Duganella zoogloeoides: one gene and its partner. The protein of the gene in region 1 interacts with the protein of each later gene in a pairwise test. Links are inferred from orthologs where the notes say so. Each region holds a gene or a part of one and is shown in the gene's direction. Other genes may lie near its edges.

Region 1 (4,446 bases):
AGTCCCTGCCGCGCCGAAAGCTGTTCCGGAACTGGTCGCGCTCGCTGCCCCCGCAGCCCCCGCTGCCCCCGCAGCCCCCGCTGCGCCGGCAGCACCAGCAGCTCCAGCGGCCCCAGCAGCCCCGGCAGCGCCGATGGCTGACCATGCCATGCAATCCCAAGTCAGTATCGAGGGGATGACCATGCTCAGAGGCAAGCGCGACAGCGCGTATGCGCTGGTGCCGCTCGACCGTAGCCGCATGCTGATCGCCGGCAACACCGACGACATGCTCAAGGTGGCTGACCTGCGCAAGACCATCAAGGGCGAATTCATCTGGTTTGCCGAGCGCGACAAGAGCTACGTGATCGAAGACCCGGCGCTGGTGGCGCAAGCGATTGCCGCCTGGGTGCCGGTGCAGAAACTCGACGCGCAAATGAAGGTTCACGGCGACAAGATGCAGGCGCAAGGCAAGGTGATGGAAGCGGCCGCCGAGAAAATGCGCCTGAACCTGGAGGCCAATGGCGGGCTGCGCGAGGTCGAGCAGCGTGGCCACGAGATCGGCCGCGCCGCCGCCCAACAGGCCATCATTGCCCAAAGCCTGGCACAGGTGGCGCTGGAGCGCGCGGCCTTGCCCGCCTCGGACACCGACAAGCGGGCCGCGCTCGACGCCCGGCGCGCGCAGTTGCAGGCGCAGCTGGCGCCACTGGCGCGCGAGATGGACGCCCAGCAACTCCGCCTGGTGGCGCAGTCGGCCAAAGTGGGCCAGGACATGGGCCGCCGCATGGCCGAACTGAGCAAGCCGATGGGCGTGATAGGCCGCGAAATGGGCGCACTGGGGCGCCAGCGTGCGCAAGCCCAGCGCGAGGCCGAACTGGCCATGAAAGCGGTATTCAAACAAGCGCTCGGCAGCGGCAAGGCCGTGGCCACCACGCCGTCGGCCTGATGGTGCGACTGGCACCCCGGGCGTGATGCCCGGCGTGCCACCTTGCCCAACCGGCGCCAGCACCCGCCAGCACGGCGTCACTTTGCCGCCATGCGACTGCCAACCGACTGCCTGCCGGCTGTCAAACGACTGCCAACTGGCTTCCAACTGGGTGCCACTGACTATCCACCGACTGCCAACGCGCGACCAACCTGGCGCCAGCCGGTGTCCGGGCCCGACGCGGTGGCTGGCGGTGCTTGACCAGGCATCCCGGTATAATCACGGGATGCAAAATCTTCTCCATAACCTGAACGACGAACAACTGGCCGCCGTCACCCTGCCGGCCCAGAGCGCCCTGATCCTGGCGGGCGCCGGTTCCGGCAAAACCCGCGTGCTGACCACCCGTATCGCTTGGTTGATCCAGACCGGGCAGGTGTCGCCGTCGGGCATCCTGGCCGTGACCTTTACCAATAAAGCCGCCAAGGAGATGATGACGCGCCTGTCGGCCATGATGCCGATTAACACGCGCGGCATGTGGATCGGCACCTTCCACGGCCTGTGCAACCGGCTGCTGCGTACGCACTACCGCGACGCCGCGCTGCCGCAGACGTTCCAGATTCTCGATTCGCAAGATCAGCTGTCCGCCATCAAGCGCCTGATCAAGGCCAATAATGTCGATGACGAAAAGTTTCCACCGAAAGAGGTGATGTACTTCATCAACGGCGCCAAGGACCAGGGCCTGCGTGCCGACAAGATCGAACCGTACAACGCCGATGAGCGCAAGAAGGTCGAGCTCTACCAGCTGTACGACGATCAATGCCAGCGCGAAGGCGTGGTCGATTTTGCCGAGCTGCTGCTGCGCACGTATGAACTGCTGAGCCGCAACCAGCCGCTGCGCCAGCACTACCAGCAGCGCTTCCAGCACATCCTGGTCGATGAGTTTCAGGATACCAACGATTTGCAGTACAAGTGGCTCAAGCTGCTGGCCGGCCATGGCGAAGGCGGCGGCGGGGCCTTGTTCGCGGTTGGCGACGACGACCAGAGCATTTACGCGTTCCGCGGCGCCAACGTGGGCAACATGATTGCGTTCGAGCGCGAGTTTCACGTCAAGAACCTGATCAAGCTGGAGCAGAACTACCGCTCGCACGGCCATATCCTCGATGCGGCCAACGTGCTCATAGCCAACAACAGCAAGCGCCTGGGCAAGAACCTGCGCACCGACGCCGGCCACGGCGAGCAGGTGCGCGTGTATGAAGCCACGTCCGACCTGGGCGAGGCGCAGTGGATCATCGAGGAAACGAAAAACCTGATCGCCGACGGCGCCGCGCGCAGCGAAATCGCCGTGCTGTACCGGTCCAACGCGCAGTCGCGCGTGATCGAGCACGCGCTGTTCTCGGCCGGCATTCCGTACCACGTGTACGGCGGCCTGCGCTACTTCCAGCGCGCCGAGGTCAAGCACCTGATCTCGTACCTGCAATTGATGGACAACCCGCACAACGACTCGGCCTTCATGCGCGTGGTGAACTTCCCCACGCGCGGCATCGGCGCCCGCACCATCGAGAACTTGCAGGGCGCGTCAGCCCAGTACGGCGTGTCGCTGTACGCGGCCGTGCCTTACATGACCGGCAAGGGCGGCACGTCGCTGGCCGGGTTCGTCAAATTGATCGAAAGCGCGCGCTTCGAGAGCCAGCAGATGGCGTTGCCGGAGCTGGTGCGCCTGGTATTGGAAGCGAGCGGCCTGCTTACCCACTACCAGACCGAGAAGGAAGGCGCCGACCGCATCGAAAACCTGGAGCAAATGGTCAGCGCCGCCACCCAGTTCGTGGCGGAAGAGGGCTACGGTCACGGCGCCCCCGCGCACCTGGGGCCGCAGTCGCAGGCGCAGGCGGGCGCGGCCATTGTCAACGAGGATGGCGTCGAAATTTTAGATGCCGACGCGCCGCTGGCTACCGTGATGTCGCCGCTGTCGGCGTTCCTGTCGCACGCATCGCTCGAAGCGGGCGACAACCAGGCCACGGCCGGCCAGCAGGCGGTGCAGATGATGACCGTGCACTCGGCCAAAGGCCTGGAATTTAACAACGTGTTCATCACCGGGCTGGAAGAGGGCCTGTTCCCGCACGAGAGCAGTTCGCGCGAGGAGGGCGGCGTGGAGGAAGAGCGGCGCCTGATGTACGTGGCGATCACGCGCGCGCGCCAGCGCCTGTACCTGTGCTTCGCGCAAACGCGCATGTTGCACGGCCAAACCCGTTACAACATGAAATCGCGCTTCTTCGACGAGTTGCCGGAAGATGCACTCAAGTGGCTGTCGGCCAAGGCGCAAACCCACTGGTTCGCCAACAAGAAAACCGCGTGGGACGAGGCGCCATTGATCGGCTCGGACAATGCGATCGCCCAGAAAATGCAGCAAAAGTCATCGGGCTGGCGCATCGGCGAATCGGTCGAGCATGCCAAGTTCGGCGAGGGCGTGATCGTCAACATCGAAGGCAGCGGCGCCAATGCCCGCGCGCAGATCAATTTCGGCAGCGCCGGGATGAAGGTGCTCGATTTGAGTATTGCCAAGCTGGAGCGGTTGGGGCGATAACTGATACAAGAAAGGGCGCACTCTGCGCCCTTTTTTTACGCCATCGTATCCGGCCTGTCGTGCTTTTCCAGATCCACCGGCGCCGCTGCCTGCGGGTGGTCGAACATGTCGCGGTACGCCACATACAGGGTGCAGTGCGCCAGCACGATCAACAGCAGCAACAGCGTGAAAATCCCCGCCATCGCCATTTGCGACGCACCGAAGATCATCGCGACGATGTTGGAGCTGACGAAATACAGCAGGTGCAGCGCCGCCGTCGCGATGAACATCGGCTTGAAGGCGCGCACCACCGATACCACGCTGAAGAACAACGCCTTGCCCACCGTGATTTTTTGCCAGAACACCAGCGGCGCGGCAAAGCAGGTCAGGATCCAGGTGATGGTGTACATGGCCGAGGCGATCAGCATCGGCACCACCATGGTTTGCAGCAGGGCGGGATCGACCTTGTCCGGATGCTCGGCGATGCGGGCCAGCACGTCGCCCGACATGCTGTAGACCACGACGGCAGCGAGCAGCAATACCACCAGGTTGAGCGCGCCCAGCGTCAGCAGCGGACCGCGGGCAGGCTTGCGGAAGCCGCTCAGCAACAAATTGGGCAGTGCGCGCTTGCCCTCGTCCGCGTGCCGGCAACCTTCGAGCATGGCCACCGAAAATAGCGGAGTGAGCAGGAATACGGCCAGTTGTCCGACCGGGATGATCATGATGAACATCGACAGGAACATGCAGCAAAAGAACAGCGCCATCAGGCCGCCGGGTTGCTTGCGGAACAGCAGCAGGCCCTGTTTAACCCAGTGCACGCCGGTGCGGGCGGTGTATTTAGTCATCAAAAAAGCTTCGGCGCCAGCGTGGCGATACGTTCGCGCAAGATGCGCTCAAAGTGGGTGGGATCGTGTGGCGTAAGCATTTCTGCCTCCCGCGGCTGGTAGTAATCATACAGCCGCGAGAGCCAGAACCGCAGCGCGCC
Region 2 (4,010 bases), 430 kb from region 1 along the record:
GCCGCTCCTGCACCTGCCGCCGCTGCGCCAACACCTGCTGCTGCACCAGCTCCTGCACCGGCTGCCGCCGCTGCCGGCCCGGTGGACATCGCGGTACCGGACATCGGCGACTTCAAGGAAGTGGAAGTCATCGAAGTGATGGTCAAGGTGGGCGACACCATCAAGGTGGACCAGTCGCTGCTGACCGTGGAATCGGACAAGGCCAGCATGGAAATCCCATCGTCGCACGCCGGCGTGGTCAAGGAAGTTAAAGTAAAAGTCGGCGACAAGGTTGCCATGGGTACCATCGTGTTCGTGGTTGAATCGACCGGTGGTGCTCCTGCTGCCGCTGCTCCTGCTGCTGCACCAGCACCAAGCGCCGCGCCAGCTGCTGCACCAGCGCCTGCACCTGCACCTGCTGCAGCAGCTCCAGCAGCCGCTGCACCGGCTGCCTCGCAAGGCTCGGTTCAAACCGGCAAATTGGCCCACGCATCGCCATCGATCCGCAAGTTCGCACGTGAACTGGGCGTGGACCTGGGCAAGGTGCCAGGTTCGGGTCCGAAAGGCCGCATCACCCAGATCGACGTGCAGAACTACGTCAAGGGCGTCATGGCTGGTACGACCGCAGCGCCAGTCGGCGCGGCATCGTCCAACGCTGGCGGCGGCAACTTCAACGTGCTGCCATGGCCGTCGCTGGACTTTTCCAAATTCGGTCCGACCGAACTGCTGCCGCTGTCGCGCATCAAGAAGATCAGTGGCCCGAACCTGCACCGCAACTGGGTGCAGATCCCGCACGTCACGCAGTTCGACGAAGCGGACGTCACCGACCTGGAAGCATTCCGCGTCGATACCAACAACGCCAACGCCAAGAACAAGGATGCCGCCAAGCTCACCATGCTGGCATTCGTGATCAAGGCCTCGGTTGCTGCACTGAAGAAGTTCCCGTCGTTTAACTCGTCGCTCGATGCGAAGGGTGAAAACCTGATTCTCAAGCAGTACTACAACATCGGCTTCGCGGCAGACACGCCGAACGGCCTGGTGGTCCCGGTCATCAAAAACGCCGACCAGAAATCGGTCTCGCAGATCGCCCGCGAAATGACGGAACTCTCCTTGCAAGCGCGTGACGGCAAACTCAAACCGGCCGACATGCAGGGCGCGACCTTCACCATCTCGTCGCTGGGCGGCATCGGCGGCACGCACTTCACGCCGATCGTCAACGCGCCGGAAGTGGCGATCCTGGGCTTGTCCAAGGCATCGATCAAGCCGGTATGGGACGGCAAGGCCTTCCAGCCACGTCTGATGATGGGCACCTCGCTGTCGTACGACCACCGCGTGGTCGACGGCGCCATGGGCGCTCGCTTCTCCGTGTACCTGAGCGAAGTGCTCGGCGACATGCGCAAAATTCTGCTGTAAGGAGCGACTATGAGCACAGAAGTGAAAGTGCCGAATATCGGCGACTTCGCAGAAGTTGAAGTAATCGAAGTGATGGTCAAGGTCGGCGACACCATCAAGGTGGACCAGTCCCTGATCACCGTGGAATCGGACAAGGCGTCGATGGAAGTGCCATCGTCGCACGCCGGCGTGGTCAAGCAGGTCTTGGTCAAAGTGGGCGACAAGGTCAAGGAAGGCGTAGCGATGCTGGTCATCGATGCGGCTGCCGGCGATGCGCCTGCTCCTGCCGCCGCTGCTCCGGCACCGGCACCGGGTGCCGCTGCACCTGCTGCGGCGCCTGCACCTGCGGCTGCTCCGGCAGCCCCTGTGGCGGCGCCGATCGGCGGCAGCTACAGCGGCCAGGTCGATGTCGACTGCGACATGATGGTGTTGGGCGGTGGTCCTGGCGGCTACTCGGCAGCGTTCCGCGCGGCCGACCTGGGCCTGAACACCGTGATCGTCGAGCGTTACGAAACGCTGGGCGGCGTGTGCCTGAACGTCGGTTGTATTCCATCGAAGGCCCTGCTGCACGTGGCGTCGGTCATCGACGAAACCCAGCACATGAGCAAGACCGGCGTCACCTTTGCCAAGCCCACCATCGATATCGACCAGGTGCGCGCGTACAAGGAAGGCGTGATCAAGAACATGACCGGCGGTCTGGCCGGCATGGCCAAGGCGCGCAAGACGCAAATCGTCACCGGCGTGGGCCAGTTCCTGAGCGCGAACCACATCGAAGTAACAAGCGCGGACGGCACCAAGAAAGTGGTGCAGTTCAAGCAGGCGATCATCGCTGCCGGTTCGGCCGTCGTGAAGCTGCCATTCGTGCCCGAAGATCCGCGCATCGTCGATTCGACCGGTGCACTGGAACTGCGCCAGATCCCGAAACGCATGCTGGTCATCGGCGGCGGCATCATCGGCCTGGAAATGGCTACCGTGTATTCGACGTTCGGTGCGCGCATCGACGTGGTCGAAATGATGGACGGCTTGATGCAAGGCGCCGACCGCGATGCGGTCAAGGTCTGGCAGAAGTTCAACGAGAAGCGCTTCGATAACATCATGACCAAGACCAAGACGGTCGGCGTGGAAGCGCTGCCCGAAGGGATCAAGGTCACGTTCGAAGCCGCCGAAGCCGGCGCTGCTGCGCCTGCACCGCAGGTCTACGACCTGGTGCTGGTCGCCGTGGGCCGCAGCCCGAACGGCAAGAAGATCGCTGCCGACAAGGCCGGCGTGGTGGTCACCGACCGTGGCTTCATCCCGGTCGATAGCCAGATGCGCACCAACGTGCCGAACATCTTCGCCATCGGCGACCTGGTGGGCCAGCCGATGCTGGCGCACAAGGCCGTGCACGAAGGCCACGTGGCAGCGGAAGCCGCCGCCGGCCAGAAGTCGCACTTCGACGTCAAGGTAATTCCATCGGTGGCGTACACCGATCCGGAAGTGGCATGGGCCGGCATCACCGAGGACGAAGCGAAAGCCAAGGGCATCAAGGTCGAGAAGGGCCACTTCCCGTGGGCCGCTTCGGGCCGCGCCGTGGCCAACGGCCGCGCCGAGGGCTTCACCAAGCTGCTGTTCGACGCTGAAACCCACCGCATCATCGGCGGTACCATCGTGGGCACGCACGCCGGCGACATGATCGGCGAAATCGCGCTGGCCATCGAAATGGGCTGCGACGGCACCGACATCGGCAAGACCATCCACCCGCACCCGACCCTGGGCGAGTCGATCGGCATGGCGGCCGAAGTGTACGAAGGTTCGTGCACCGATCTGCCGCCACCGCGCAAGAAATAAGCAATCGTTACCGGTTGCCCGAGATGCCGTTCAGCGTGAGCTGGGCGGCATTTTTTTTCAGCCTGTCGGCGTGCGGGGCCGCCGCATTCAGGTAGGTTCCACGCTGCCGCCCACCAGGATATCGGCGCCTTCGATACGCGTCGCTATCAGGCCGGCACGCCCCGTCGCCCGGCCTTGCCGGAGCAGGATGCCGTGGCCGAGCAGTGCGGTGAGGGCGCCGGCCGCGACCCCGGTGGCGCTGTCTTCCAGCGCCGGATCGAGATGGTTGAAGTTGCGGCCTTCGTAGCTGCCGTTGTCAACCTTGCAGTACGCGTAGATGCCATTGACGCCTGCGGTTTTTCCCCAGGCGGCGATGGCCGGCAGATTGGGCGTCAGGCCATGCAGCGTGGTTGCATTCGTCACCTCGACCAGCAGCTTTGGACTGCCGACTGAGAACACGCGTGCCGGCGCCAGCGGCACCAAGCCCGGCGCGGCCAGCAGGCGCCCGATGAGGTCAGGCGCCAGGTTCGGCCGTGATACCTCCTGCCGTTGAAGACGAACCGACACCTGGTCATCGGCACCAGGAACGAGCCCGAGCCGCTGGCCATGCACGGCAGTCTTCACCATGAGATTGTGATTGCCGCCATGCTGCATGAACAGGTGCTGGCCGACAGCCAGCGTCGCGTGCAGGCATAGCGGACTGCGCGTGTGCGGATAAAAATAATCGACGCTTGCCACCACGTCCGCCTCATCGGGCGGATCGATCCAGACACACGTCATATTGCGCTCGCGTGCGAAGTCCTGGCGCGCTTCGCGGGGTGAGGCGTCGCCCT

Evidence for each region.
Region 2: the proteins of SR858_RS02585 (region 1) and lpdA interact in binary tests that used the Escherichia coli proteins (3 or more experiments, as listed by UniProt). The link is inferred for Duganella zoogloeoides from one-to-one orthologs.

Annotation. Positions count from the first base shown.
Region 1 is NZ_CP140152.1:572,801-577,246, forward strand. The notes cover bases 873-3,834. They hold SR858_RS02585 (UvrD-helicase domain-containing protein), read left to right. Parts: upstream 873-1,187; coding sequence 1,188-3,482; downstream 3,483-3,834. Other genes in these bases: SR858_RS02580 (M56 family metallopeptidase), read left to right, coding at 873-922; SR858_RS02590 (BPSS1780 family membrane protein), read right to left, coding at 3,518-3,834. Also shown: more of SR858_RS02580, read left to right, coding at 1-872; more of SR858_RS02590, read right to left, coding at 3,835-4,306; SR858_RS02595 (homoserine kinase), read right to left, coding at 4,306-4,446. UniProt on the Escherichia coli protein: A helicase with DNA-dependent ATPase activity. Unwinds DNA duplexes with 3'-5' polarity. Translocates on single-stranded DNA with 3'-5' polarity. Initiates unwinding more efficiently from a nicked substrate than double-stranded DNA.
Region 2 is NZ_CP140152.1:1,002,301-1,006,310, forward strand. What follows is about bases 810-3,799. They hold lpdA (dihydrolipoyl dehydrogenase), read left to right. Parts: upstream 810-1,401; coding sequence 1,402-3,198; downstream 3,199-3,799. Other genes in these bases: aceF (dihydrolipoyllysine-residue acetyltransferase), read left to right, coding at 810-1,392; SR858_RS04365 (PhzF family phenazine biosynthesis protein), read right to left, coding at 3,286-3,799. In the rest of the region: more of aceF, read left to right, coding at 1-809; more of SR858_RS04365, read right to left, coding at 3,800-4,010. UniProt on the Escherichia coli protein: Lipoamide dehydrogenase is a component of the glycine cleavage system as well as of the alpha-ketoacid dehydrogenase complexes.